Regions from separate parts of the Buttiauxella sp. S19-1 genome, predicted to be linked through region 3. Evidence: riboswitches for the same ligand, from Rfam matches in the RefSeq annotation. Region 3 holds a riboswitch; each other region holds the start of a gene.
The links. A riboswitch is a leader RNA that binds a small molecule or an ion and turns the genes downstream of it on or off. The one in region 3 is predicted to bind cobalamin.
Positions count from the first base shown of each region.

Region 1: it holds a riboswitch for cobalamin, as region 3 does, so the genes downstream of both, MES37_RS16205 (cobyrinate a,c-diamide synthase) here and MES37_RS10970 (cobyrinate a,c-diamide synthase) in region 3, are expected to answer to the same signal.
Region 2: it holds a riboswitch for cobalamin, as region 3 does, so the genes downstream of both, btuB (TonB-dependent vitamin B12 receptor BtuB) here and MES37_RS10970 (cobyrinate a,c-diamide synthase) in region 3, are expected to answer to the same signal.

Region 1 is NZ_JAHWLU010000077.1:70-10,285, reverse strand. It holds gene cbiK (sirohydrochlorin cobaltochelatase) at 1-641, opposite strand, end outside; gene MES37_RS16240 (precorrin-3B C(17)-methyltransferase) at 670-1,395, opposite strand; gene MES37_RS16235 (cobalt-precorrin-4 methyltransferase) at 1,423-2,196, opposite strand; gene MES37_RS16230 (decarboxylating cobalt-precorrin-6B (C(15))-methyltransferase) at 2,189-2,758, opposite strand; gene cbiE (precorrin-6y C5,15-methyltransferase (decarboxylating) subunit CbiE) at 2,748-3,353, opposite strand; gene cbiD (cobalt-precorrin-5B (C(1))-methyltransferase CbiD) at 3,347-4,483, opposite strand; gene MES37_RS16215 (cobalt-precorrin-8 methylmutase) at 4,483-5,112, opposite strand; gene cbiB (adenosylcobinamide-phosphate synthase CbiB) at 5,123-6,082, opposite strand; gene MES37_RS16205 (cobyrinate a,c-diamide synthase) at 6,079-7,458, opposite strand; cobalamin riboswitch at 7,555-7,729, opposite strand; gene MES37_RS16200 (GHMP family kinase ATP-binding protein) at 8,164-9,030, shown strand; gene MES37_RS16195 (IS110 family transposase) at 9,280-10,216, shown strand, end outside.
Region 2 is NZ_JAHWLU010000038.1:409-10,624, forward strand. It holds gene murI (glutamate racemase) at 1-632, opposite strand, end outside; gene btuB (TonB-dependent vitamin B12 receptor BtuB) at 577-2,448, opposite strand; cobalamin riboswitch at 2,518-2,708, opposite strand; gene trmA (tRNA (uridine(54)-C5)-methyltransferase TrmA) at 2,818-3,918, shown strand; gene MES37_RS10730 (YijD family membrane protein) at 3,963-4,319, opposite strand; gene fabR (HTH-type transcriptional repressor FabR) at 4,334-4,978, opposite strand; gene sthA (Si-specific NAD(P)(+) transhydrogenase) at 5,172-6,572, shown strand; gene oxyR (DNA-binding transcriptional regulator OxyR) at 6,546-7,472, opposite strand; gene argH (argininosuccinate lyase) at 7,740-9,113, opposite strand; gene MES37_RS10755 (argininosuccinate synthase) at 9,271-10,216, opposite strand, start outside.
Region 3 is NZ_JAHWLU010000039.1:13,153-23,368, forward strand. It holds gene sbcB (exodeoxyribonuclease I) at 16-1,443, opposite strand; gene dacD (serine-type D-Ala-D-Ala carboxypeptidase DacD) at 1,720-2,886, shown strand; gene sbmC (DNA gyrase inhibitor SbmC) at 3,106-3,576, shown strand; gene MES37_RS10960 (FUSC family protein) at 3,667-4,725, shown strand; gene MES37_RS10965 (DUF496 family protein) at 4,881-5,201, shown strand; cobalamin riboswitch at 5,496-5,675, shown strand; gene MES37_RS10970 (cobyrinate a,c-diamide synthase) at 5,785-7,167, shown strand; gene cbiB (adenosylcobinamide-phosphate synthase CbiB) at 7,164-8,123, shown strand; gene MES37_RS10980 (cobalt-precorrin-8 methylmutase) at 8,133-8,765, shown strand; gene cbiD (cobalt-precorrin-5B (C(1))-methyltransferase CbiD) at 8,762-9,910, shown strand; gene MES37_RS10990 (cobalt-precorrin-7 (C(5))-methyltransferase) at 9,904-10,216, shown strand, end outside.

The DNA of each region.
Region 1 (10,216 bases), on a different contig from region 3:
GACGCCATATCGTTGATGGCGTGGTCACCTGCCACCAGCATGAGCGGCATCAGATGAACGGCGCGCACGCCTTCGGCCAGCATGTTGTCAATCAGTTGCCCGACTTCCGGATAACTTTCCACCGCGCCAACCCGTGCGAGCATCTGCTGTGCCTTCATCATGTGATCGAGACATGCGTAAGCGGCGAAAGCGTGATGGCTGGCACCGTGGCCCATAAACACCACTTCTTCCCGTTCGCCCAGCGCAGGCATTTGCAGGCGTAAAGCCGCCATCAGTTGCGAATAATCAGCGAAGCTATTGAGTAACGGTGCGCCAATCACCAGGCGCGCAAACAATGGCCGCATCACCTGCACTTCATGGACGATCTTTTCGTACTCATCGCCGTTGATAATGTGCAATGACTGAATAGCCACATCCTGATAACCCAGCTCTGCCAGCTTGCGCAGCGCCTGCAACGGCGTATCGATATGAATGCCATCACGCTGTTTTAACTTGCGGATGATCATCCCTGAGGTGTAGGCACGGAACAGGCAGCGATCAGGGCAACTGGCAGCCAGGTCGCGTTCACACGCCACAATATTTTTCTCACCGGTGTCGTGATGGCTGGTGCCAAAACTCACCACCAGAAGCGCTTTTTTCATGGTTTAATCCTTTTGTTTCAGCCAGGCGTCACAACGTGTAACCACGCGGGGTGATCATCAGCCCTTGCTCGATATAGGTTGCGTGGTTGCCGACAATCACCAGACTGGTCATGTCCACTGGTTCAAAATCCATCTCGCCGAGTGTGGTGAGCCATTTCTGTTGTTTTTTGCGCCCGGCTGACTTCACCACGCCTACTGGCGTCTGGGCGCTTTTGCTACCGGAAAGCAGTTCAAAAGCCCGAGCCAGATGCCCTTCGCGGCCACGGCTGCGCGGGTTATAGAAGCAGATGACAAAATCGGCTTCGCCCGCGGCGATGATGCGTTTTTCAATCACCGCCCACGGTGTCAGCAGATCACTGAGGCTGATGTGGCAAAAATCGTGCATCAACGGCGCGCCAAGCAAAGATGCGGCGGCGATGCTCGCTGTCATGCCGGGAATCAACCGCACTTCCACATCCAGTTTCTGTTTGCTGACCAGCTCAAGCACCAGCCCAGCCATGCCGTAAATACCGGCATCGCCGCTGCTAATCAGCGCCACGTTGCGCCCGCTTTGCGCCAGCTCAATCGCCGCCTGACAGCGTTCAATTTCCTTGCACATCCCTGTTTTGATCACTTGCTTGTCGCCGGTGAACGCCTTCACCAGATGAGTGTAAGTTTTATAACCCACCACGATTTCAGCAGCCTGCAACGCCTCTACGGCTTCGAGGGTCATCATGGCCTGCGAGCCAGGGCCAATCCCAATTACGGTTAACATCAGTGTGAAACTCCCAGTGTGATTAACTCAGGCTTTGCGGTATTCATGGCTGAAATCCGCGGCATACAGGCGTGAATAGTGAAACTCTTCGCCGAGGAATGCGCCGACCAGAATCAGCGCGGTTTTGCGGATCCCCGCGTCACGGACTTTGTCGCCAATATCCGCGAGGGTGCCGCGTACGGTCATGCTTTCCGGCCAGGTCGCTTTATAGATAACCGCCACTGGCGTCGAAGCCGGATAGCCGCCTTCAATCAGCCGTTCGGCGACGCGGTGGATGCGTTGCACGGAGAGGTAAATCGCCATTGATGTCTGGTGGCTGGCGAACAGTTCAATCTGCTCGAGCGGCGGCACAGGCGTGCGCCCTTCCAGGCGCGTGATAATCAGGCTTTGCGAAACCTCAGGCACCGTGTATTCAACACCCAGCTCCGCCGCAGCCCCCAGGAAAGCACTGACACCCGGCACCACTTGCCACGGGATACCGCGACGGGCGAGGACTTCGCCTTGTTCGCGCACTGAGCCATAGAGCGACACATCGCCGGTTTGCAGGCGCACCACCGTTTTACCGGCCTTAATCCCTTCTTCCATCAGGTCGATAATTTGCGTCAGATGCAGTTGCGCACTGTCGTGGCACTGCGCCTCTTTCGGGCAATAGTCCAGCAGCTCAGTGTTGATAAGCGAACCGGCGTAAATCACCACCTGCGCCTCTTGCAGCAAGCGGTAGCCTTTGAGCGTAATCAGTTCGCGGTCACCTGGCCCGGCACCCACAAACCAAACGCTGCGGGGATCAAAAGTCTTAGCCATGATTCTTTTCCTTCTGGCAGGAAATCATAAAAGTGGGGTTATTGGGTTTGAAGTAATGCCCGCATCCCAGTGCGGTTAACTCGGAAATCTGTAGTTGCAGGCAATCAAAATCGTGCATGCCGCGGGAGGAAAGATGATCCAGTGCGGTGGTGAGGTTCTCCTGAAGGATAAACGTCAGCACCAGCCGCCCTTGCGGGTTGAGCTGCTCCAGCGCCCAGTCAATTAACTCCGTCAAGTTGCCGCCACTGCCGCCGATGAAAATCGCCTCGGCTTTTTCCCCCAGCATCACCGGAGCTTCACCGGCGATAATCTCGATATTGCAGCAATCAAAATGGCGACGGTTTTCCGCCAGCAGCGTCAGTGCATCGGGGTTTCGTTCAATGGCCGTCACCCGCAGTTCAGGGTGGCTGAGCGCTGCTTCAATCGAGACACTGCCCGTGCCTGCACCAACATCAATAAAATGGCGGGCCTGATGCAACGCAAGCCTGGCGAGCGCCACGGTGCGCACCACTTCCTTGGTCATCGGGACTTTTGCCCCGCGTAAAAACAGTTCATCTTTCATTGAGGATCACCAGGACATTCATGTCGTACTGTGCAGTGACATCACAGGCGCGTAGCCAGTGGATGCGTTCGTTTTCCATTGCCAGGTTTTCACCGATAACCAGCCTGCGTTGCCCGGCGCCTCTGGCGACCAGCTCAGCGGCGATTTCTCGCGGGCCACACAATTTATCGGTCACCATCGCCACTTTGGGCTGGCGGACCAGGACTTCGAAATCGACCGTTCTGCCGTGGCTGCTGGTTAACCAGATGTCATTCATATCGATGCCGGTTTTCGCGCAAAGATATTGCGCCGCGCTGATCCCCGGGATCACCTTCAGGCGATCGACTCCAAAGTGCGCAACCATTCGCGTACCAATGCCATAAAACAGCGGATCGCCAGATGCCAGCACCACCACGCGGCGCGCGGTCTGGCATTCAATCCAGCTCAGTAAAGCGGCGATGTCGGCATCAAGTTGGCGCGTTTCACCGCAAAAATCGGGGAACTGCGCCAGATGGCGTTTCCCGCCAATCAGAATTTCAGCTTCGGCAACCGCCTGGCGGGCAGCGGGCGTCATCAGTTGCACGCCCGCAGGCCCCATTCCAACCACCGTCAGCATTGCAAATCCTCCGCTATCTCCTGCAACGGGCGGTTACTACCCAACAGTTGGTTATCAAAAGAAAACATCACGGCATCGCAAACGGGAGGCTGGCTGGTAAAACGCAGCGTCTGGGCAACCCGCAGACAAATACGTTCGGCAAGATGGTGATAGATGCGCTGGAAACCCCAGGCGTCAATGTGCTCTTGCGCCGCTTCGGTGGTGTCGCATTCGCTGACGGCAGCCAGCAATTCGTAAGGCGCGTGGAGCAATGCCAGATGGGCGACCAGTATTTCCATGCGCGCGTCGGCAATATGGCTGTGGGTATGGAATATTCCGGCGGCGACCTTAATCAGCTTCCCCGGATGCCCGACCAGCACGATCTGACGGAAGCCCAGGCGCACCGCTTCCGAAATCATGTAACCAACAAAGTTGCTCATGGTGACGATGGACTGGCTGTCCACGCCAAGCTGTTCGCGTACGAAACGTTCGCCATGATTGCCAGGCACCATCACGATGCGCTCCAGACCCGCTGCGCGTTTCAGCTCCAGTTCCAGCGCCAGAGAACGCTTCCAGCTCTCTTCCGACATCGGCGTCACAATGCCTGTGGTGCCAATAATCGAGATACCGCCGATGACGCCAAGGCGCGAGTTATAGGTTTTTTGCGCCCGTAGCTCCCCTTCAGGGGCGAAGATTTCCACCTGCGCACCACGCGACGGGCCAATCACTTCACGTACCGCAGATTCAATGGTCTGGCGTGGCGTGCGGTTGATCGCGGCACTGCCGACGGGCAAGCCAATGCCTTTGCGGGTGACTTTGCCTACCCCTTCGCCGCCATGAAGGGTTATCTCGCCGGAATCGTTCAGCGCGACTCTGGCAAAAATCAACATGCCGTGGGTGGCGTCAATATCATCACCGCCGTCTTTACGGATAGCGGCGATCGCTTGCTGCCCTTCGATTTGTGGCGATTCAACATTCAGGCACAGCGTCACGCCGGAAGGCGTGGTAATAGAAACCTGATGAATCAGGTGCTGGCGTAATACCATCAGCGCCGCGACTTTTGCCGCCGCCGTTGCGCAGGAGCCGGTGGTATAGCCTTTGCGTAACGCTTTTCCGTTATGCCACACCGGTGCCTCGAAGGATTCGCTCATCACGCCTCCCGCAGGTGATACAGCACGGCGTTGACGATGGCGGCGGCGACATTACTACCGCCCTTACGCCCGCGTGCAGCAATGGCCGGAAGGTCGCTGGCAATCAGCGCATCTTTCGACTCTTCGGCGCCGACGAACCCGACAGGAACGCCAACCACAGCACGCACCGGAGTCGCCTTTTCCAGCAAGCGGAACAGTGCGGTTGGCGCGTTACCAAAGACAAAGATCTTTTCGCCTTCTTCTTGCATCGCCAGATCAACCGCCGCCATAGAGCGCGTGATCGCCAGTTCTTTCGCCTGGTGGACAACGTGGGGATGGCTGATATAGCAACGGCACTCGCCACCGAAACTGGCTAACAGCGTTTTATTGATCCCGGAAAGCGCCATCGTGGTGTCAGTGTAAATCGTGCAGCCGCTGCGCAACGCGGCGCACAAGTTGTCCAGCGCATGTTCGGAAAACCATAAAATATCCAACCAGTCGAAATCGGCGGTGGTATGGATAACCCGTTTAATCACCGCCTCGTGCAGCTCGCTGGCAAAACGGTATTCTGGCCGGGTTTCCCGGACAATCTCGTCGATAATGACGAAGCTTTTGGCTTCAATCGCTTGTGGTTGTTGTATGTAATTCATCATATTGCCCTCAGACCGCTCCAGACCAGATAACCCGCGCCAGCGCAAACAACAGCAGCGCCAGCGTGGAAGCCACCCACATCAATTGAATCGTTGCTGAAATATCGCCAACGGCTATCTCGCGGGAAGCCTCTCCGAGCCAGGGTTTGTCCATCCGTTGCCCGAAGTATTCATTTGGCCCGCCGAGACGAATACCTAACGCCCCTGCCACCGTAGCCTCCGACCAACCGCAGTTGGGGCTGCTGTGGTTGTAGCGATCGCGCCAGCCAATACGCAGCGCGTCGATGGCATTGTTGCGGCACATCCACGCGGCAGCGCTCAGCAATAACCAACTGATACGCGCCGGAATGAAGTTGGCGAGGTCGTCCATTCGCGCACTAACCATGCCGATTGCACGGTATTTTGGGTGTTTGTAGCCGACCATCGAATCCAGCGTGTTGACGGCTTTGTAGGCCATCGCCAGTGGCGCGCCGCCGAGCAGTAAAAAGAACAGTGGTGCTATCACGCCGTCCACGGTGTTCTCCGCAACGGTTTCCACTACCGCGCGATTGATTTGCGGCATTTGCAATTGGGAAGTGTCGCGCCCGACAATCCAGGCGAGTTTTTTGCGGCTTTCCTCGAGATTGCCCTCACTTAACGGCAGCTCCACGTCACGCGCGGCGTCATCGAGGCTGCGGGCAGCAAGCACCGTGAAAATCATCCACACTTCGACAATCCAGCCCAACCAGGGGTGAATGGCATTGGCAAAATGCAGCAGCCCCCACGCTACGCCGAAGGTGGTGCCAACCACGCAGAGCCACATCAAACCACCGCCGATGGACAAGGCCGCTTCGCTACGGCAGTAACGCCGGACGATACGTTGTGCCAACGCGGTCAGTGCGCCAATCCAGCGCACCGGATGCGGCCAGTGGTGAGGGTCGCCCAGCAGACGATCCAGAATCCACGCCACCGCCCAGGCCAGGAGTGTCATTTCGCTCTCCTGGCTGCACTTATCCAGCGATTAAGCAGCGTGGGACGCTGGGCAAAATGAATATGCAGATAGCTGGCGAAGGTATTTCCCACCTGCCAGCCACCCGACCACGCCTGCAAAACTGCGCCGTCGCGGGTTTTGCTGCACGCCATCACCGCAGGGATTTGCGGCGTAAATTCAGAATAATGAAACTCGTGACCACGCAGCGTTTCGCCTGTGTCAGCCAGCAAGGTGGGCGCCAGCGCCCGGCTTTCGCAGTAGCCAAAGCGGGTTAATTTTTTGCCCATCACGCTATGGCCGGGAATAGCGCCGACCATCGGATAAGTCGCGCCGTGGCTGTCTTGTAGCGAACTGCCGAGGTACATCAAGCCGCCGCATTCGCCATAAATCGCCGCGCCTCGTTGGTGGGCTGCGAGGATTTGAGCGCGCATGGTGTGGTTCGCGGACAGCTTTTCGGCGTAGAGTTCCGGATAGCCACCGCCGAGCCAAATCATCTGGCATTCCGGTAACTGGCTGTCATGCAGCGGGCTGAAGCGCACGATGCGCACGCCAGCACGCTCAAGAAGAGAAATGTTATCGGGGTAATAGAAGTTGAACGCCTCGTCATCGGCCAGCGCCAGCGTTAACCCTGCTCCGCTGCCGGCGACTGGCAGTTCAGGCCACGCCCCTGAAGGGAGCGCATCACAGACGCTGAGTGCCAGCAACTGGTCGATATCCAGCGTTTTTTCAAGCTGGCTGGCGAAGTCTGCCCAGGGTTGTGAATTGACGACCGACTCGCGTGCGGTGACCAGCCCCAAATGCCTTTCCGGTAACGAAACCCCTTCAACACGGGGAACGTAGCCCAACACCGGCACGCCGCAGTAGCGTTCAATAGCGCTTTTCAACAACTGATAATGGCTTTCGCTATTCACGCGGTTGACGATCACGCCCGCCAGCTTTAATGCGGGGTCAAAATGTTGAAACCCCATGACCGTCGCGGCAATCGACGTCGAAACAGCTTTCCCATCGACCAGCAGAATCACCGGGCAGTTCAGTTGCTTCGCCATCCCTGCGGTGCTGCAATAATCAGGACTGATGCCGTAGCCATCAAACAGCCCCATCACGCCTTCAATCACCGCCACATCCGCATGCTGCATACGTTCGGCAAACAGCGCATTTAACGTGGCAACCGGCAGCATAAAACGGTCAAGGTTCAGGGAGGCAGTCCCGGTCACGGCGCTATGCCAGCCAGTATCAAGATAGTCAGGGCCAACTTTGCAGGGTTGTACGCGCAATCCGCGCTGTGTGAGGAGGCTAAGCAAACCCAGCGTAACCGTGGTTTTGCCACATCCGCTGGAAGTGCCTGCAACAATGAATGTCCTTTTCCTGGCTGCCATACCCCAATCCTGTTCTGGGCGGTACGGGTGCCAGGATGTGCGTTGACCCAGTCTTGCGACTCGACGCTTCTGAGCAACCCACTTCCCACCGAAGTTGTTGTTTTTAGCTAACAGACTGGTCTTCTGGCTTAGCGTCACTCTCACCCGTCCTTCCCAATCTTGCGATCAGTGGTATCACGGGTTCGTCAGCATCACAGCAGCGGGGGCTGCGGGGGATTTAAACCCCCTTCCCAACCACACAATGTGGTGTATCTATTAGCATTGCAGTTAACCGCGTATGCCGTAAATTCACTGTTGCGCATACGTGGAAACATAATTTAAGAATTCTGTTGAATATCGCCAAATAAAAACTCGACACAGGTTATAGCGCCTAAGCAATTAAATTATTGCGCTACGACAATTTATCAGACCAATTAAATTTGCTTACTTTGACACGCACCACAATTAATTACCTTTTCGTAAAGCAATAACAAAACCTCACTTTTAAATGAAATAACCCCTTACACCAAATAGACAAATAAGTTCATGAAAATAAATCATATTAATATGAAAATAAATCAAAGCCATATTATTAGCGCGCAGATATAACATCTTTATTCTTTTTACCGCCATGGCTGATTAAGCTATATTGTGGAAAATCAATAAATCCTATAAAGCGCCATGTCACTATCGCGCAGATATAATTGAGTGAAAAAGGTGGTCAATGTGGCAGTAGCTCAGTGTCCTGCATCCTGTGGCGAGCTTATCCAGGGGTGGATTGTTGGCGGCGAAAAGCTGGTGTCGTGTCCGGTGGACTGGTACAGCACCGTTGAAGTCACCACTGGCGCTCCGCTAGCAAGCGAACTTCCTCTGTCGCGCGCAATGGTGAAACAGCTGCTGGCGCACTGGCAATATCCCGCAGAGTTGAGCCGTGAAATACGCATTGAGCGCCACTCGACGATTCCGCTCGCCAAGGGAATGGCCAGTAGCACCGCAGATATCGCCGCCACGGCGCTCGCTACCGCGAGTTATTTAGGCCGTGAACTCAGTGAACAGACACTAGCGGCGCAGTGTGTTGCACTCGAACCCACCGACAGCACTATTTTTCGCAGCCTGACGTTGTTTGACCATAACAAAGGTGCGACGCGCATCGCCTGTGACTCGCAACCGGCGCTGGATCTGCTGGTGCTTGAAAGCCCACTGACTTTGCGGACCGCAGATTATCACCGCATGGAAAGAAACACGTTGCTGCAACGGCATGCCCCTGAACTGGAAACAGCCTGGGGGAAAATTCAGCAAGCGTGCGCGCAGAACAACCCACGTTTGATGGGTGAAGCCGCCACGCTTAGCGCCGTGGCGAGCCAGAATATTTTGCCTAAACCGGAATTTAACGCCTTGTTATCACTGGTTGAAGAGTGCGATCTCTACGGTATTAATGTCGCGCACAGCGGCAGCGTGGTGGGGTTGTTGTTAGACCGCAACAAGCATGATGTAGAGCGGGTGATGGGGCTATTGACGGAAAAACGCTTAACTCCACACTGGCCGGTGCATCACTTGTTGAAGATGGTCGAAGGCGGCGCGGCCTTGCTGTGATCATGGTTAATGGTGTCGGATGACGCTGCGCTTATCCGACCTTGTATCTTGAACCGGTAGCTGGTTAGCTACCGGTTACATGAAACGGAGGAAGCTTGTATCCGACCTGAAGACCTCGATCTTCCGACGTAGCTTAAGCCCTCCGTTTCACCTTTCACGCCACTCAAAATCCGAACGGTAACCAGAAGCTCTGACTTCGCATGTACAAGGCTGGAATGGCGTGTTGGTTCACGTGGAAGGAGATGAAATATGGCTTTTCTCGGTGCTGATATCAGCAAAAATAAAATAGATGTCTGTCTGCTTGTTGCCGGTATTAAGGGTAAGAAAAAGCAGAAAGTCTTCACCAATGAACCCTGTGTGGCCCGCAAAATCATCGACTGGCTGGAGGCCCAAAAATGCGCCTCTGATAATATGACAGTCGTGATGGAAGCCACGGGTATCTACCATGAAAATCTGGCGTATGGGCTTCATGATGCGGGGATTTCTGTCTGCATGGCCAATCCATACCGTGTCCGTGAGTTTGCCTGCGGAATGGATATCCTCACGAAAAATGACACAGTGGACGCATTTGTGCTGGCCTGTTATGGCGAGCTGAAGCATCCCGATGCCTGGGTCCCACCGTCAGTTGAAGTCCGTAAACTCAGGGCGTTGTTGCGTCAGCGCGACGCGCTGAAAGAGGATGTGCAGAGGACGGCCAACCGGCTTGAAAAAGCGCATTCAACCTCGACACCACGGGAGGTCATAGCCTCACTGGAGCGGACACACGGCTGGCTGAGTGATGAACTGGAACGGATAGAAAAGCTCATTACTGACCACACAGATAACGACCCGGGACTGAAGGCCGATCTGGAGCTGCTGAAATCGATAAAATGTGTGAAGGAGCAGGTGGGACGGGAGATGCTGGCACTACTGAAAGACGGGACGTTCAAAAGTGCCTCGCAGGTGGCAGCGTATCTGGGAATAACACCGGTGGAGAGAGTGTCCGGCAGTTCGGTACGCGGGCGGGCACATATGTCAAAAACAGGCCCCTCAATAGTCAGAGCCAAACTGTATGTAGCAGCCCTGAGTGCAATCCGGTGGAATAAACCCGCGAAGGCGATATATGAAAGGCTGGTAGCGAAAGGTAAGGCGAAAAAAGCGGCCCTGGGTGCAGTGATGCGTAAGCTGGTACATATGTGCTTCGGCG
Region 2 (10,216 bases), on a different contig from region 3:
TCTAATAGAGGGAAATGGGTGCAACCTAATACCACGGTATCTGGCGGCTCCTTCATTCGCAGCCATGGACGAAGAATCTTGCGTAGTTCCTCAAGATCTACAGGCTGACCATGCAGCTTGGCTTCCGCTAATTCCACCAGCTCTGCCGAACCGAGCATTTCGATTTTGCATTCCGACGCAAAGCGTGCGACCAGTTCGTGAGTATAGGGGCGGCGAACAGTGCCGCGAGTCGCCAGCAAACCTACAACGCCGTTAGTCGTCAAACGCGCTGCCGGCTTAATAGCAGGAACGACGCCCACCACAGGGAATGCGAATTTCTCACGCAGAGCGGGAAGTGAGACGGTACTTGCCGTATTACAGGCGATGATGGCGAGTGCGAGTGGGTAGCGTTCCTGAACCGCAGTAACAATTTCGACTACGCGTTCAACAATGAACTCTTCGCTTTTCTCGCCGTAGGGGAATGCTACGTTGTCGAAAGCATAAATGTAGTGCAGGTCAGGCAAAAGCTGCCGGACTTCATCATACACAGAAAGCCCACCGACACCGGAGTCAAAAACCAGTACGGTGGGACGTGTATTAGAAGGTATAGCTGCCAGAGAGATAGTATTCCCGTCCTGGGGTTTGATAGCCATAAACCGTCTCGTAATCTTTATCGAACAGGTTGGCGATTCTACCACGAACAGTGAGATGTGAGGTGACCGGATATGAAGCCGCTACATCAACTGTGCTATAACTCGGCAAAATTTGCTGAGTCGGGTTATAAGCAGAGGTGTTGTTGTCGTAGCGTTTGCCGTAATACTGCCACGCTACATCCATATTCACGTTAAACATCACCCAGTCGAGCTGGTACTTAGCCTGGCGCTTAGCGCGGCGAGCCAGCACTTCATCACTCTGGTCATCACGCGGATCCATATACTGCAACGTTAGCTTATGAGTAAAGATGCCAGTATCCACGCTACCGACCCATTCCAGTCCTTTGATAGTCGCAGATTTGATGTTGTCATAAGACCCGTCATAAGTGACCGGGTCGGAGTAGTAGGTAATCAGATTTTCAATCGTGTAGTGATAAGCAGACAAACGCCAGTCCACAGGACCGGTTAATCCTTCAAGCCCAGCTTCCCATTGTTTGGATTCTTCTGGTTTCAGATTTGGATTGGAGTCGATACCAAAGCGCGTGGAGCCATATTGTTGCCCGAGGGAAGGTGCAAGGAAGCCCGTGCCATAAGAAACTGTCGCACGATACCCTTCAACGAATTCCCATCCAGCCGCGGTTTGCCATGTACCGTGCCAACCGAATTGCTCGTCGTGGTCTTCACGACCTGAAGCTTCCAGGGTCACATCGCCAAACTGCTGCTGACCACTCAAGTAGACGCCCGTGTTATCACGGTTATAACTGTCAGACATGACTGTGTCAGAAGAAGTCAGACGCTGTTGCTGCCAATCAATACCTGCGCTGATCGAGCCATTCCCGACAACAAAGTTGTTACCCCACTGGACGTTGCGTTGGGTCATATAGTCGAGCGTCGTACCGTCGTTATAGCGGCCATACACGCTGCTATAGTTATAGTCCTTCACTTTTTGATAGCTCGCTAACAGCTGCGAAGAGTAGATCCCAGAATGGAAACGCAGGCCCGCATCGTAGTTCTGGTTATAGAGTTGATGCTCGTCTGCGCTATACGCCGGAGTATAAGGAGGCGCACCTAAATCGTAATCGCTGTTGTTGGAATAGCCATAAGTACGGAAGAAGCCGTCAAACTCCTCGCTAAACTTATGCTCCAGGCCAGCCCAATAGCTTTTGCTACGGTAACCATCTCTATCGTTATCACCGCTATAAGTAGAATGCGGCTGAACGTTAAAACCCTTAGTGGTTTCGTATGAGCCAGACACTGTCGCTACCGTATCGCCAAAACGCTGGCGCCAGGTACCGTCATATTGCTGATAGCTATCCGAACCCACACCCGCATTGATTTGCGACTTTTCTTCATCGCTCTGCGTGATGATGTTAACCACGCCGCCAATCGCGCCAGAACCGTAAACCGCGGAACGTGGGCCACGAATGTATTCCACGCGCTGCACTAAAGAAATCGGGATTTGGCTGACATCAGAGGAATTGGAAATGCCAGGGCGGGCAAGCGGAATACCATCCACCAGCACCAATACATGGCTGGCGCTGGTGCCACGGACAGACATTGAAGAACTCTGCCCAAGACCACCATACTGAGCAATATCGACGCCAGGTAAACGACGCATGACATCGTTCATCGATTTTGCCTGCCATTGGTCGATCTCTTCCCGGGTCACAATATCAGTTGGCGCCAGAACGGTATTGACGGGTTGCTGAAAACGGTTGGCCGTTACCACCAGAGTATCGTCAGAATTGCTGTCTTGCGCCCAGCCTGAAAAAGCCGTTACGGACAGAGCCGTAAGCAGCGAAAGTTTTTTTACCATCATTTTAATAAGCATCCGCTTTCCAATAAGGATGCCGCAGACATAACCGATAGCACGCGATAGTTATGCAGATTGCGACGTATACCGGCAGGTCTTCGGGCTTGGAGGTGTGTGACTACTGGATGATGACTTCCCGCTTTGTTTAGCAGTGTCTGCACTTGGCGCTCATCCCACCGTTCCTTACCGCTGCGCGTCAGCCCCAGAGTTGCACTGGGTTCCCTTTTAACTCATGTAAAAAGGCCGGAAGCGCTATGCTACGATTTTGTTAATAAGATTGTCCAGACACATCAAAATGCAACAGCACTGGACATCATCAACCTATTCCCTACAATCGCCGCGTAGTTTGACTTTATTAACAGGTAGCAGCTCATGACTCCCGAACATCTCCCAATTGAACAGTACGACGCGCAACTGGCCGAAAAAGTCGCCCGCTTGCAAAGCATGATGGCCCCTTTTGCAGCACCAGCGCCGGAGGTGTTCCGTTCGCCAACCAGCCACTATCGGATGCGTGCTGAATTTCGTATCTGGCATGATGAAGACGACCTGTACCACATCATGTTTGAAAGCCAGACCAAACAACGTATTCGGGTCAACAGCTTCCCGGCAGCTAGTTCGCTGATCAATGCATTGATGCCTGCGATGCTCGACGGCGTGCGTGATATTCCCGCCCTGCGCCACAAACTCTTCCAGATTGATTATCTGACGACGATGAGCAACCAGGCGGTTGTCTCGATGCTTTACCACCGGAAATTGGGTGAAGAGTGGCAGCAACACGCTGAAGCACTGCGCGACAATCTGCGGGCTCAGGGTTTCAATGTTCATTTAATTGGCCGTGCGACCAAAACCAAAATCGAGCTGGATCAGGATTTCATCGATGAGCGTTTGACTGTTGCCGGTAAAGAGATGATTTATCGCCAGGTGGAAAACAGTTTCACGCAACCCAACGCGGCGATGAATGTTCATATGCTGGAATGGGCGCTGGATGCCACGCACGGTTCAAAAGGCGACCTGCTGGAACTGTATTGCGGTAACGGTAACTTCTCGCTGGCACTGGCTCGCAACTTTAATCGCGTGCTGGCAACTGAAATCGCCAAGCCGTCTGTTGCTGCCGCGCAATACAATATTGAAGCGAATGAAATTGAAAACGTGCAAATCATTCGTATGGCCGCGGAAGATTTTACCCAGGCGATGAATGGCGTGCGCGAGTTTAACCGCCTGAAAGGTATCGACCTGAAAAGCTACCAGTGCGAAACCATTTTCGTCGATCCACCACGCAGTGGTCTGGATGCTGACACCGTGAAAATGGTGCAGGCGTATCCGCGCATCCTTTATATCTCCTGCAACCCGCAAACCCTTTGCGAGAACCTGGAAACATTAAGCGAAACCCATAACGTGTCACGGCTGGCGCTATTTGACCAATTCCCGTACACGCACCATATGGAATGCGGTGTGTGGCTAACACGCAAATAGCAAAACGGACGCCTCGGCGTCCGTTTTTGTTTTAGAGCAGGCTGCTATTCCGTCACCTGGGATTTACGAGCGCGGATTTTAATACCAATCCAGAACAACAATGCGACCGAAAGTACCGCTGGCAAGAAGTTGGAACCAATAGCTGGATATTCAGCGCGTACAACTGCGCTATACAGCAACACGCCCAACACGAAACAAGCCGCTGCGATACTTGGCAAACCCACCGGCATCGTGCGGTTTTGGTAGCGTTGATGCAAACAGTACACCGTCAGCACCAGCGCGATAATTGGAAAAATGGAAAACGGCACAACCGAGCTGAACACTGCGGCAAACGTTCCGTTGATCGCAAGGCCTGCAATAAACGCTAACCCGAGCGTACCTCTATCTTGTAACTGTTTCATTGCCCTTCCTTCATTCACTCTTCAGATATTTGAGCCAATGCCATTTTTTCTTGCTCCCGGCGATACCAGTAATACGCACCTTTGGAAATCATGCGCAACTGAAGTACCAGACGCTCTTCAAGCTGACGACGCTGATCGGCATCGACGTCTAACGCTTCGGCACCAGCACTAAAAACAATCGTCACCATCGCTTCTGCCTGCGCTTCAGTAAAGCTGCGCGACATACGATTTTCGAGTTCCAGATAATCAGCAAGTTCCGCAATAAAGTGCTGAATTTCACGCGCGACGGCGGCACGAAATGCGGCTGACGTTCCAGAACGCTCACGTAAAAGCAAACGGAACGCGTTGGGATTATTACCGATAAATTCCATAAATGTTGAGACGGAGGTACGAATTACGCTTCCTCCTTTGGCAATTCTTTGGCGGGCCTGGCGCATTAACTGGCGCAGCATCAGTCCACTCTCGTCGACCATTGTCAGCCCAAGCTCATCAACGTCACGGAAATGGCGATAAAACGATGTTGGCGCAATACCAGCCTCACGGGCGACCTCGCGCAAACTCAGGCTGGCAAAACTTCGTTCAGCACTTAACTGGCTAAACGCGGCTTCTACCAGAGAACGCCTGGTTTTTTCTTTTTGTTGCGCTCTTACACCCATCATGTTGCCTGAATCCCTTAAATCGAGCCCGCACTATACCAGAGAATAACTTAACTGCTTTTATACAGGATTGTGAATGATTGTTTACGCGACCATCCTCGCGTTACGCAGTAAAAAGCACAACGACAATTGGGTTATCCCGGCGTTGATGTTACCATCGTGTTGCTTTTATGTATAAGAACAGGTAAGCCTTACCATGTCACACACCTACGATTATGACGCAATAGTAATTGGTTCCGGTCCTGGCGGCGAAGGCGCTGCAATGGGGCTGGTGAAACTTGGAGCAAGGGTAGCTGTCGTCGAGCGCTACCATAATGTGGGTGGCGGTTGTACCCACTGGGGAACCATCCCCTCGAAAGCCCTCCGCCACGCCGTCAGCCGCATTATCGAATTTAATCAAAACCCTTTATACAGCGACCACACCCATCTTCTCCGTTCTTCCTTCGCCGACATTCTTAATCACGCTGACAGCGTTATTAACCAACAAACTCGCATGCGCCAAAGCTTCTATGAACGCAACCGTTGCGAGATGCTGCAGGGCGATGCACGTTTTGTAGATGAACACACCATCTCGCTGGAATGCCACGATGGCTCGGTAGAAATGATCACCGCCGATAAATTTATTATCGCCTGTGGTTCACGCCCTTATCGTCCACCAGAAGTCGATTTCAGCCACCCACGCGTGTACGACAGCGATTCCATTCTTAACCTGCACCACGAACCACGCCACGTCATTATTTATGGTGCTGGGGTAATTGGTTGCGAGTATGCGTCGATTTTCCGTGGCATGAACGTTAAGGTTGATTTGATTAACACCCGCGATCGCCTGCTGGCGTTTCTCGATCAAGAGATGTCCGATTCGCTCTCTTATCACTTCTGGAATAGCGGTGTCGTTATTCGCCACAACGAAGAGTTCGAGAAAATCGAAGGTGTGGAAGATGGTGTGATTGTCTCGTTGAAATCAGGCAAAAAAGTGAAAGCTGACTGCCTGCTTTATGCCAACGGACGCACCGGTAATACCGATTCATTGTCACTGGAAAATGTCGGGCTGGAAGCGGATGGCCGTGGTCTGTTGAAGGTCAACAGCATGTACCAGACTGCACAGCCGCATATTTATGCCGTTGGCGATGTGATTGGTTATCCAAGCCTGGCATCTGCGGCCTACGATCAGGGGCGAATTGCCGCGCAAGCGATGGTCAAAGGCGAAGCGACTGCTCATCTGATTGAAGATATTCCGACCGGTATTTATACCATTCCGGAAATCAGCTCCGTCGGCAAAACCGAACAGCAATTGACCTCGATGAAAGTGCCGTACGAAGTAGGACGGGCTCAGTTCAAGCACCTGGCTCGTGCACAAATTGTTGGCATGAACGTGGGTACGCTAAAAATTCTCTTCCATCGCGAGACAAAAGAGATTTTAGGTATTCACTGCTTCGGTGAGCGCGCGGCTGAAATTATTCACATCGGCCAGGCGATTATGGAGCAGAAAGGTGGCGGCAACACGATTGAGTACTTTGTTAACACCACCTTCAACTACCCGACTATGGCGGAAGCCTATCGGGTTGCGGCACTAAACGGCTTGAACCGCTTGTTTTAACGCTGGCTCAAAATGGCCATCCATGTGTGTACGGATGGCCTCTGCGAGTTGCTCATAGCGACCACGCAGCGGAGAACCCGGACGATAAACCAGGCCGATAGTCCGGCGCGGTTCTGGTTTATAACATGGCAGATAGACGACACCATCACGGCAACGCTCATTCGGCACGGCCAGCGCAGGTAATAATGTAATTCCACTGCCTGCCGCAACCATGTTACGCAGCGTTTCAAGGCTAGTTGCACGGAAATGCGTATCTTCGTCTGCACCCGCTTCAAAACAGAAACCCAGCGCCTGATCGCGCAGGCAATGCCCGTCTTCCAGCATCAGCAGCTTTTCACCCGCTAAATCAGACAACGGGACGCGATCGCGCTCGGCCCATGGGTGATCCTGATAAATCGCCAGCATCATCGGCTCGTCGAATAACGGTACTTCAATAAACGCTTCGCTCTCTTTCACCAAAGCCAGAATCGCACAATCAAGCTTGCCGCTATCAAGCTGCGCAAGCAGTTGATGGGTTTGCGCTTCGTGAAGATACATTTCTAGTTTGGGGAAAGTTTTATGCAGCATCGGGATAATCTGCGGCAGCAGATAAGGCCCAACGGTTGGGATCAAACCAATGTGTAGCGGCCCGGACATCGCTTCGCCTTGTTGGCTCGCCATCTCTTTCAGGACTTTAACTTCGCGCAGCACAGTACGCGCCTGATCCACCAGCAGTAAACCTGCCTGAGTGAACAATACTTTTCGGCTAGTGCGCTCAAGCAACATTACGCCGAGCTCATCTTCAAGTTTACGAATCTGGCCGCTCAGCGTTGGCTGACTGACGTGGCAGGCATCCGCTGCCCGGCGAAAGTGACGATGTTCAGATAACGCCACCAGGTATTCAAGATCACGAATATTCATTCTCTATCCTCCGGCGCCATGATAGACCATGGCGATAGAAATCATAGCAACGAACGATTATCCCTATCAACCATTGATGTTCAATAATAGCCATCAACAGCACAAACCATCTACGACTCTGGAATGTGTTGTGAGAACTCAGTTCTCCGAATGACCTACTGAAGCCAACGTGAATCATTTAGCGGACATTATGTCCGCTCTTTTTTTATCCCTTATAAACAAACAAGCCCGGCACAAGGCCAGGCTCTTCTTATCTTGCAGATAACGTTAAACCAGACGCTGTTTCGCGTCGACAATCGCCTGTGCTACCTGTTTCGGAGACACGCCGCCTTTGGCTGAACGTTTATCCAGGCAAGATTGCAAAGACAGAATCGGGTAAACATCGTCACCAATCGTCGCACTGAATTTTTGCAAATCGGCGAGCGACAAAGCTTCCAGCGCCTTGCCCTGACGAATCGCTTCCACTACGGCCTCACCCACAATGTGGTGCGCTTCACGGAAAGGAACCCCTTTCGCGACCAGGTAATCAGCCAGTTCAGTTGCGTTGGCATAACCCTGCTCGGCAGCTTCTTTACAACGCGGGCGCTTCACCTGAATGCCATCCAGAACCAACACGGACATATGCAGGCAATCGAGCCAGGTATCAAGCGCGTCGAACAAGCCCTCTTTGTCTTCCTGCATGTCTTTGTTGTACGCCAGCGGCAGACCTTTCAGGGTCATCATCATGCCAGTCAGCGCGCCCTGCACACGGCCACATTTGCCACGAATAAGCTCCAGCGCATCTGGGTTTTTCTTCTGCGGCATCAGGGAAGAACCTGATGTCACGCGGTCAGATAACTCAACAAAGCCCGCTTCACCCGTGTTGAAGAAAATCAGGTCTTCAGCAAAACGCGATAAGTGAACCATGCCGATAGACGCGTCAGAAAGCAGTTCCAGGACGTGGTCACGATCGGACACGCTATCGAGGCTGTTACGGGTGGCCGAGGCAAAACCTAACCAGCCCGCCAGTTGATCACGGTCGATTTCATAAGCCGTGCCTGCCAGTGCGCCGCTACCCAAAGGGCTAACGTCCAGGCGTTCGAGCGTGCTCTGTAAACGGCTTTCGTCACGCGCCAGCATTTCAACATAAGCCAGACACCAGTGCGCAAACGTCACTGGTTGCGCACGTTGCAAGTGCGTGTAACCCGGCATCACGGCATCTTGATTGTTTTCAGCGGTTTGAATCAGCGCCTGTTGCAATTGGCGAGTCGCCCCCAGCAATTCGCTGATTTGCATTTTGCACCACAGTTTAAGGTCGGTGGCGACCTGGTCATTACGGCTACGGCCCGTGTGGAGTTTCTTGCCCAACGCACCAACTTTATCGATGAGCTTCCCTTCCACCCAGCTATGAATATCTTCCGCATCGCTCTCAAGAATGGCTTGCGGATTCGCCTGAACTTCTTCAAGCAGGAAATTAAGCGCTTGCTCAAGCTCCTGTTGTTCAGCAACGGTCAGAACACCAACGGTAACCAGCGCTTTGGACCAGGCGACAGAACCGACAATGTCTTGCTCAGCCAGTCGGTAGTCAAAACGTAATGAGTCATTGAACGATTTGAACCGCTGATCTGCTGCCTGAGTAAAACGTCCACCCCAAAGTGCCATATTGATGCTCCATTAAATTCTTTTGTTCCCTTCTCTGAATGAGAAGAGTTAAACCATTCTGATCCCCTCTCCTAAGGGAGAGGGTTAGGGTGAGGGGAAATTTTGACTACAGACGCCCTCACCCCGGCCCTCTCCCCCAGGAGAGGGAGGCTATTGATTACTTCTTCAGTTCGTTCAGTGCACGAATACGTGACGACAACGAGAACAGACGGATAAAGCCGCCCGCATGGCTATGGTCATACACTTCGTCTTCACCAAAGGTCGCGAACTCTTCGCTGTACAGGCTGTCAGGAGATTTTTTCTGCGTCGCGGTAACCTGGCCTTTATACAGCTCCAGCACCACTTCGCCGTTCACTTCTGCTGCCAGCGATTCAGCAGATGCCTGCAAAGATTTACGCAACGGCGCGAACCAACGGCCATCGTAAACCACGTAAGACATTTCCAAGCCCAGTTGCTCACGCCATTTGAAGCTATCGCGATCCAGAACCAACTGCTCAACACCACGCAGTGCCGCCATCATAATGGTGCCTCCTGGGGTTTCGTAGCAGCCACGGGATTTAATCCCCACCAGACGGTTTTCTACGATATCGATACGGCCAATGCCGTGTTTAGAGCCAATCTTATTCAGCGTTTCCAGGCACTGATAAGGCGTCATGGTTTCGCCGTTAACCGCAACCACTTTGCCTTGCTTAACAGTAACCGTCACTTGCTCTGCCTGGTCTGGCGCTTCTTTAGGGTCAACAGTCCACACCCAGCAATCTTTGTTTGGTGCATTCCATGGGCTTTCCAGCACGCCGCCTTCAGTGGAGATGTGCCATGCGTTTTCATCACGGCTGTAGATTTTCTCAAGTGACGCGGTGGTCGGAATATCACGCTCTTTCAGGTAATCCAGCAACGCTTCACGGGAACGCAAATCCCACTCACGCCATGGTGCAACCACTTTCAGATGTGGAGCCAGTGCAGCCCAGGTGGATTCGAAACGGACCTGGTCGTTACCTTTGCCGGTCGCACCGTGGCACAGCGCATCGGCGCCCACTTTAGTGGCGACATCAACCAGTGCTTTCGCAATCAGCGGACGCGCCATAGACGTACCCAGCAGGTAG
Region 3 (10,216 bases):
TCCGACATCTTGCTATCACCCCACTAAAAACTGCGCATACTCGAACAACTCCTTCAACAACGCCGTCTTCTCTTTATCACTTTCATGCAGGTTATACAGCGCTTCCAGTTCTTGCGCGTAGGCTTGCAACGCTTCCTGAGACAACACTTCACGGCGATGCTGCAACCAGCGCTGCTGCTCGGCTTCATCCAGGGTGCCGGGGAAGTTACGCGCCCGATAATTAAACAATAGCTTCTCAATCCGCTTATCGGCGAAGGTAATGTCCAGCGCGGGTAAATTCTGCGGATCGGTTTGCAGCACAATACGCATGGCTGCGCGGTCGGCATCGCTGAAAAAGCCGTTATACAGCTGCGCATCAACATTATCTGAAGGCACAAAAGGCTCAGCTTCAGCAAAAATCGCCACCGCTTTCTCGCGTACGGAAGGGTGCTCGCGCAATAGCTTCAGGTTATCCAGGCAACGTTGACGATCGATTCCTAAACGTTCTGCATCTTCCGGGCGCAACGTATTCGCCACCGCTAAGACCGGGCATTTATTCAAATGAACCAGCTTGATTGGCACGGCCGCAGTATCACCAAGTGCGGCTTTCGGCGTATACAACCGCTCGCGCAACGCATCCGCATCCAGCTCCAGAAGTGGAGAAATATCACCCGCCAAATCGACCATAATCACCGCGTTTTTGTTATCCGGGTGCCAGGCGAGTGGGGCAATCCAACTGGTGTTACCGCGCCACGCGCCAAACATTCCCGAGACATGTACCAGCGGTTTCATCTGCGGAACATCAATCAGCGTGGTGAGTTTGTGTTTGGAACGGTGGCTGTAGAGATACTCAAACAGGCGTGGCTGGCGGGTTTTCACTAGTTGTGCCATCGCGATAGTGGCGTACACATCAGACATCGCATCGTGTGCATTCGCATGCTCAATGCCGTTGGCTTTGGTCAAATGTTCAAGGCGGAAGCTCGGCAAACCGTCTTCGTTTTCCGGCCAGACAATTCCTTCCGGGCGCAATGCGTAACAGGCGCGCATCACATCGAGCAAATCCCAGCGCGAATTATCGTTTTGCCAGCTCCAGCCATACGGATCATAAAAGTTACGGTAAAAGATATTGCGCGTCACTTCATCATCAAAGCGCACATTGTTGTAACCCACGACGCAGGTTTTTGGATGGGTAAAAATGGTGTGGATGCGTTTTGCAAAATCCGCTTCGTTGACGCCACGCGCCAGCGCTTGTTGCGGAGTAATGCCGGTAATCATCACGGCTTCTGGCTGTGGCAGATAGTCATCCGCCGGTTTGCAGTAAAAAACTTCCGGTTCGCCAATCACGTTAAATTCAGCATCGGTACGAATAGCCGCGAATTGCGCCGGGCGGTCGAGCGATGGACTTTTACCGAAGGTTTCATAATCATGAAAAAGGAAGGTCGGTTGTTGCGTTGTCTTATCCACGGTTTACTCCCGCCCTTGAGTGTTGTTTAACGTACTGTTATTAAACTGAAATCCCACTAAAACCCTCTCCATGTGCCAATCATTGTTATCAGGTACTGCAACCGCCAATGGTAAACCATTAACCGCCCTGCAAGAAGTCTTCGCGATGACGGAATAGTATATTCCTCAACTGTATGCGAGCGCTCTCATTCATATCTTTTTGCAATTTAATTGCGAAAAAAGTCGCAAACTGCAGTAAAAGTGGCGGCTGAATTTTTTGTTACTGAGGGTATATCGTTGAAGATCCGTCTGTTTGTTGTCTGTTCCTTGCTGTCACTTTCTGCTCACTCCGCTTTTGCCGACGATACCTTTGTTAATGCGCCACCCCCTCCACAAATTCAGGCGGGCTCTTGGGTATTGATGGATTACACCACCGGGCAAATTCTGGCAGCGGAAAATGAGCATGTGCGACGCAACCCGGCGAGTCTGACCAAGCTGATGACCGGATACGTGGTCGATCGTGCCATCGACAGTGGCCGCATCACGGCAAACGACATGGTCACTGTCGGCAAAGATGCCTGGGCAAAAGGTAATCCGGTATTTGATGGCTCGTCGCTAATGTTCCTGAAAGCGGGTGACCGACTGACAGTCCATGACCTCAGCCGCGGGTTAATTATTGATTCAGGGAATGATGCTTGTGTTGCTCTGGCAGATTACGTCGCCGGTGGGCAGCCACAATTTGTAGCGATGATGAACAAATACGTGCAGCAGCTCCGCCTGCGCGATACCCACTTCGAAACGGTTCATGGTCTGGATGCACCTGGCCAGCACAGCACAGCCTATGATCTTGCGGTACTTTCGCGTGCAATAATCCACGGTGAACCCGAGTTTTATCACATGTATAGCGAGCGCAGCCTCACCTGGAATGGCATCACGCAACAGAACCGTAATGGTTTGTTGTGGGACAAAGGGCTGAATGTGGACGGCCTGAAGACCGGCCATACTGCGAGCGCTGGCTTTAATCTTATTGCGTCAAGCGTGGTCGGTGAGCGCCGTTTAATTGCGGTGGTCATGGGCGCTGAAAGCCCGAAAGGGCGCGAAGATCAGGCGCGTAAATTACTGCACTGGGGCCAGGATAATTTCGATACCGTACAGGTTCTGCATAAAGGCAAAAAAATTGGTACTGAGGCTATCTGGTACGGTGATAAAAAACAGATCGAAGTCGGTACAAATCAGGATGTTTTTTTGGCGCTGCCAAAATCTGAAGTCCCTAACATTAAAGCCAAATATGTCCTCGACAAGCAAGAGATCGAAGCGCCGATTGCTGCCAACCAACATGTGGGTGAAATCGAGCTTTTTGATCGCGACAAGCTGATTGCCCACTGGCCGTTGGTGACGCTAACGGGCGTCAAAAAGGGCAGCACATGGTCGCGGTTTAGCGACTATCTGAGCCACAAATTGTAATTCCTTAATCAGTGTTAAATGGGTCGACAGTCATGTCGGCCCTTTTTTTCATCTGAACGGCTGGTCTGTACTACGATCTACAGGCGGATCTACAGGCGAAAGTTTTTCAAAAAGCGATCCTGCTCGCAAAGCAACCACATCACCCTGACAATGGATTGTTTCCCTGCACAAGAGTGGTGTATAAACATACAGTATTTTTTAAATCTGTCAGGAGGTCATATGGAATTTAACGTACAACAAGTGAATGAACGTAAAGTCGCTGGTTTTCATATGGTTGGGCCGTGGGAACAAACGGTCCATCAGGGCTTTGAGCAACTTGCCCTGTGGGTCAAAACCCACCAGATAGCCGGGGAAGAATGGCTGGCGGTTTATTACGACAACCCCGACGTCGTACCCGCAGAAAAACTGCGCTGCGACACCGTGGTCTCGGTGGCTGAAAACTTTACCGTGCCGGATAACAGTGAAGGCGTGATTGTGACGAGCATCCAGGGCGGCCAGTATGCGGTGGCACGCGCCCGCGTGGATGACAACGACTTTGCCAAGCCGTGGAATCTGTTTTTTGACAGCGTCCTTGCTAATAATAGCTACCAGATAACCGGAAAACCCTGCTTCGAACACTATCTTAACGATGGTTCAGAAAGTGGAGTCTGGGAAATAGACATGTATATTCCGGTGGCAGATCAAGTCTGATGCTAAAGGGGGCTTATGCCCCCTAACTTTGTGATGTTCATTCCATAAAAACAGGTACAATCCCGTTTTTTATTTTCTGGGGAACTGAGTGTGCGTCCTGACAAATCACTAAGCCCATTTGAGATCCGCATATACCGCAATTACCGTATCGTGCATGGGATCCGCATCGCACTGGCTTTTATTCTCACCTTTCTTATTGTTCATCTTCTGAAAGTGCCCGAAGGGACATGGCCGTTGATCACGCTTGTGGTGGTCATGGGGCCGATCTCTTTTTGGGGCAACGTCGTGCCACGCGCCTTTGAGCGCATTGGTGGGACGATATGCGGTGCAGTCATGGGACTTGTGGCGCTAAAACTTGAGCTGTTCTCGCTACCGCTGATGTTGGTGTGGTGTGCCATTGCCATGTTCATCTGCGGCTATCTGGCGCTGGGGAAACGCCCGTATCAAGCTCTGCTGATTGGCATCACCCTTGCGGTGGTGGTTGGCGCACCGGCAGGAGACATGGAAATTGCCCTTTGGCGCAGCGGCGATGTTATCTTCGGCTCGTTGCTGGCGATGTTATTTACCAGCATTTATCCACAGCGCGCCTTTATCCACTGGCGCATACAAATGGCGAACTTCGTCACCGCCTTTGGTCGGGTTTACAACGCGGGCTTCTCACCTAATTTATTAGAGCGCCCAAGGCTTGAAAAACACTTACACAAAGTGTTGAGTGATGTCGTAAGAATGCGTGCACTCATCGGGCCAAGCAGCAAAGAAACGCATATTCAAAAGTCTATCTTCGAGGCAATACAAACCGTCAGCCGCAATCTGGTGTGCACTCTTGAGTTGCAGGTCAACGCTTACTGGGCATCAAGGGAAAGCCACTTCCTGATGATCAACGCACACACGCTGCGCGAAACGCAACAAATGACCCAGGGCACGCTTGCCGCCATCGCACTGGCCTTGCACGATGGCAACCCGTCGACGATTTCAGCGAACAATGAAAAGCTGACTGAAATCGTCAGCGAGTTGCGCGAGCTCATACAAAATGGCCAAAATGGGAAACTTCAGGAAACGCCTATTCATGGTTACGTCTGGCTGAGTCTGGAACTTGCTCGTCAACTAGAATTGCTGTCGCAGTTGATCTGTCGCGCGTTACGCAAATAATTGCTCAGCCTGGTGTGAATTGCTGGTTTCGATTCAGCAGCAATTGAGGTTAAGATAGCGAAACAATGAATTATCAGCGGCTGCCGCTACCATTAAGGTTATCTTATGGCGGCTGTCTTAACGAATCCGAGTATGAAATTAGCAGGGGTATAAAAATGGAACCAATCAAACCATCTTTCCAGGACGTGCTTGAGTTCGTGCGTCTGTTCCGTCGCAAAAACAAACTGCAGCGTGAAATCCAGGACGTACAGAAAAAGATCCGCGATAACTCAAAACGTGTTCTGCTGCTTGATAACCTGAGCGACTACATCAAACCGGGTATGAGCATTGAAGCTATTCAAGGCATCATCGCCAGCATGAAAACCGACTATGAAGACCGTGTTGATGACTACATCATCAAAAACGCTGAACTGTCTAAAGAGCGTCGTGAAATTTCCAAAAAACTGAAAGTAATGGGCGAAATCAAGGCCGATTAATTAGCTGTCGTAGGGTGGATAAGCGAAAGCGTCATCCACCGTTTGCGCCAGTGTTGTCGGATGGCGCTTCGCTTAGCTGACCTACGCAGAGTTTTTCCAACAGTTTTACCAACCGCCGCCAGGCGGTTTTTTTTATCCCCAGTTTCTGGGGGGCAGATACGCGTCAGCGACATTTACCGTAAAGATTAAAAAATCAGTAAAAATTGTCATAGCGCAACTCTCGAAATCTATTAGCTTTTACACTGTGTCTGCTTTTAAATATTTAAGAGTGTGATGCTTTGAAGGTCACGCTCGCAATAACTGACTCGTTTATGCCACGCGATTAACCAAAATAGTCCGTGGCTGGGAAGGGGGTGACAATCCCCCGCAGCCCCCGCTGCTGTGATGCCGACGAACCCGCAAAACCACTGATCTAATGATTGGGAAGGGCGGGCGAGAGAGACGCTAAGCCAGAAGACCGACTTGTCATCCTTATTCTCAACAACTCCTTCGGTGGGAAGTCAGTTGTCATCAGATGCGTGCAGCCTCAGGGTGCGCGTACGTGCTGACATCCGTGCTTTGCCGAAACAGTGATAAGGCAACCATGGCAGCGGCAGCAAAACACGCATTCGTCATTGCAGGCACCAGCAGCGGCTGTGGTAAAACCACCGTCACGCTCGGGCTGCTCCGCGCCTTCATGCAACGCAACCTTCGCGTTCAACCCTTCAAAATTGGCCCCGACTACCTCGACAGCGGTTGGCACAGTGCAGTAAGCGGCATTGCCTCGCGCAATCTCGATGCTTTCATGTTGCCCACTTCCACGCTAAATGGTTTGTTCGCTAAACAAATGCAGCACGCAGATGTCGCCGTCATCGAAGGGGTGATGGGGTTGTACGACGGCTACGGCACCGACCCCAACTATTGCAGCAGCGCCGCGATGGCAAAACAGCTCGGTTGCCCGGTGATATTGCTGGTCGACGGCAAAGCGGTGTCTACCTCCATTGCCGCCACTGTCATGGGCTTCCAGCGCTTTGACCCAACGCTAAACATCGCAGGCGTTATCCTCAATCGCGTCAACAGCGACAGCCACTACCAGTTACTTGCTGATGCCATCACCCGTTACTGCGGCTTGCCCGTCTTAGGGCGCTTGCCGGTGATGGCCGATGTCGAGTTACCGTCGCGCCACCTCGGCCTGGTTCCGGCACAAGAACACTCCCCGCAAGATGAACGCTGGCAGCGCCTGGCGCAGCAAATTGAAGAAACCGTTAACCTCGACCATCTTCTGGCGTTATCTCGCCTTAATACCCTGCCTCAGGGTGTTGCGCCCGCCATTGCCGATGCCGCACTGGCCGACGGGCTAACACTCGCCCTTGCTGAAGACGAAGCTTTCAACTTCTACTATCCCGATAACCTCGAAATGCTCGAGCACGCCGGGGTGAAAATCCAGCGCTTCAGCCCGCTGCATGACGCAAAAATCCCTGACTGCCAGATGATTTGGCTTGGCGGTGGTTACCCCGAAGTCCATGTGGCAAAACTCGCCGCGAACAGTCGCATGCGCGAATCCCTGCAAGCTGCCCATCAACAGCACATTCCGCTGTATGCCGAATGTGGCGGCTTAATGTATTTGGGCGAAACGCTGACTGACAGCGAAGGCGAAACCCACGCGATGTGCGGCGTGTTGCCAGGCCATAGCCAGATGGGCCAACGCCTGACACGTTTTGGCTATTGCGAGGCCACCGCTGTGCAAAACACCTTGCTGGCGAAAAAAGGCGAAACCTTGCGTGGCCACGAATTTCATTACTCCGATTTCAACGGCCCGTTGCCCGCAGCGTTGGATTGCTGCAAATGGCGTGATGGTGTCGCCGTTTCCCGCTGGCAGGGAGGCGTTCAGCAGCAGGCGACTTTTGCCAGCTACCTGCATGTCCATTTCGCTCAACGCGCGAATTTGCTCACCCCCTGGCTAACGCTTGCGAGGAATCACCTATGACATTGCTTGCCTGGGCTGTGGCCTGGCTGCTGGATTACTGGTTTGGCGACCCGCCGCACTGGCCTCATCCGGTGCGCTGGATAGGCAATCTAATCACCGTAACCCAACGCATTATTCGCCAATTCTGCAAAAGTGACCGCGCGCTGAAAATCGGTGGTGGCGTGCTGTGGCTGGTGGTAGTCGGCGCCACATGGGGCGTGAGCTGGGGCGTGTTGTATCTCGCCAATCTGCTGCATCCGTGGCTCGGGTGGTTAGTCGAAGTGTGGATGATTTACACCGTACTTGCCGCACGTTGCCTGAGCGATGCCGCACTCGACGTTTACCGCGCCCTCAAACATGGAACCCTTGCCGAAAGCCGCGAAAAATTGTCGTGGATTGTTGGGCGCGACACCTCGCAACTTGAGCGCCCGCAAATCACTCGCGCGGTGGTAGAAACCGTGGCTGAAAACAGTGTCGATGGCGTGATTGCTCCGCTGTTTTTCCTGTTGTTAGGCGGCGCACCGCTGGCGATGGCCTACAAAGCAGTCAACACGCTGGACTCGATGGTGGGGTACAAAACTGAAAAATACCGTGCCATTGGTTATGTCAGCGCCCGGCTCGATGACCTTGCCAATTATTTTCCTGCTCGCCTGAGCTGGCTGCTACTGACCATCGCCGCTTTTTGCTTACGGGCTAATCCCCGTCAGGCTCTGCGCATTGGCTGGCGCGATCGCTATCAACACAGCAGCCCAAACTGTGCCTGGTCTGAAGCCACGGTTGCAGGCGCACTAGGGATCAGGCTCGGCGGGCCGAACACCTATTTTGGCGAGCGGGTAGAAAAACCGTGGATGGGCGATGAGCAGCGCGGCGTCGCCATCGACGACATTACCCGCACTATTCAACTGATGATGCTGGCTTCCCTGTTGGCTTTACTGCTCTTTGCCGCCATGCGCGCGCTCGTGCTCGGCATCGCTTAAGGACACCCGATGAACTACCTGCAACAACCGCAGCTTATTGAACAACACAGCTTTGAAATCATTAGCGAAATAATTGCTGCTGAGCACCCAGCGTATCGTTTTAACGATGCGACCGAGGAAGCGATAATCAAACGGGTTATCCACACCACCGCCGATTTCGAGTGGCTGGATATTCTGTGGTTTTCGCCGGATGTCATTGCACAACTGACAAACAGTTTGCAGCGCGGCTGCACCTTGTACACCGACACCACCATGGCGCTCTCAGGCATTAATAAAACCCTGTTGGCCGAGTTTGGTTGCAGTTGCCGCTGTTATATCAGCGACCCACGCGTGGTGGCTCATGCCAAAGAACAGGGCGTGACCCGCTCGATGGCGGCAGTGGATCTTGCCTTAGAGGAACAGGGCGAAAAGATCTTCGTCTTCGGCAACGCGCCTACCGCACTGTTTCGCTTGCTGGAAAAAGGCGCGCAACCGGCGGCGGTAATCGGCGTACCAGTCGGTTTTGTCGGGGCGGAAGAATCCAAAGAAGCGCTGGTGGAAAGCGGCTTACCAGCGATTGCGGCGCGTGGGCGCAAAGGCGGCAGCAACGTTGCGGCGGCGATTGTCAATGCGCTGCTTTATCGCCTGCGGGAGGCTCAGTGAGCGAACAACCTGCCGATTGCGTCTGGCATAAAGGTAAAGCGTATCGCAAAGGGTACACCACCGGTTCTTGCGCTACGGCGGCGGCAAAAGTCGCTGCATTAATGGTGCTGCGCCAGCACGTCATTGACCAGGTTTCAATCGTGACACCGTCTGGCGTCACGCTACACCTCAACGTTGAAATGCCCGTCATCGAAGGCCTACAGGCGACGGCGGCTATCCGCAAAGACGGCGGCGATGATGTCGACGCCACCCACGGCATGCTGATATTTGCCCGCGTGCAGCTCAACGACAGCGGCACTATCACCCTGCGCGGCGGCACCGGTATTGGCGTGGTCACACGCAAAGGTATCGGCTTGCCTATTGGCGAATCAGCAATCAACCGCACGCCGCGCCAGACAATTGACGCGGCGGTGCGTGAAGTGATTGGCCCTGAGCGCGGTGCGGAAATTGAAATTTTTGCCCCGGAAGGCGAGGCGCGCGCGCAGAAAACCTATAACCATCGCCTCGGGATTTTGGGCGGCATTTCAATCATCGGCACCACTGGCATTGTGATGCCGATGTCTGAAGAGAGCTGGAAGCGTTCGCTGGCGTTAGAGCTGGAAATGAAACGCGCAGCCGGGCTGGATAAAGTGATTCTGGTGCCGGGCAACCACGGCGAACGCTTTGTGCGTGAACAACTGCAACTGGATGGTGAATGCGTGGTGACGATGAGTAACTTTGTCGGCTACATGATTCAGGAAGCGGTGCGCCTCGAATATCGCCATATCGTGCTGATTGGCCACCCCGGCAAACTGGTGAAAGTCGCCGCCGGAATTTTCCACACCCACAGCCACATCGCCGACGGGCGCATGGAAACGCTGGTCGCTCACCTCGCGTTAATGGGCGCGCCGTTTGCGTTACTCGAAGCCGTCAGCCAGTGCGACACCACCGAAGCGGCGCTCGAAATCATTACGGAACAGGGCTGGCAAAGGGTGTTTGAACGCCTGGCAATGCGTATCTGTGAGCGCGTTGCCGAGATGCTGCGTTTTACCCAATCCCCGCCAAAATGTGACGCCATTTTGTTCTCGTTCGAAAACCAGGTGTTAGGCAGCAGCCGTCCGGTCGCAGAGATTGCCGGGGAATTAGCGGGAGAAAAGCGATGCTAACCGTGGTCGGAATTGGGCCTGGTGCCACGGAATACCTCACTTTGCAGGCGCACGCTGCAATTAATGAAGCGCAGATTCTGGTCGGTGGTGCACGTCAGTTGGCGCTGTTTGCTGATATCGGCGCTGAAACCCGTCTGCTGGATAGCGATCTTGACGGCTTAATTTCTTGGCTCCGCGAGCGCCTGGATAAGCGTGTCGTGGTGCTGGCCTCGGGCGATCCGCTGGTTTACGGCATCGGCAAACGGCTGGCGGCGAATTTCCCGCCCGAACAGCTACGCATTATGCCAGGCATTAGCTCTATCCAAT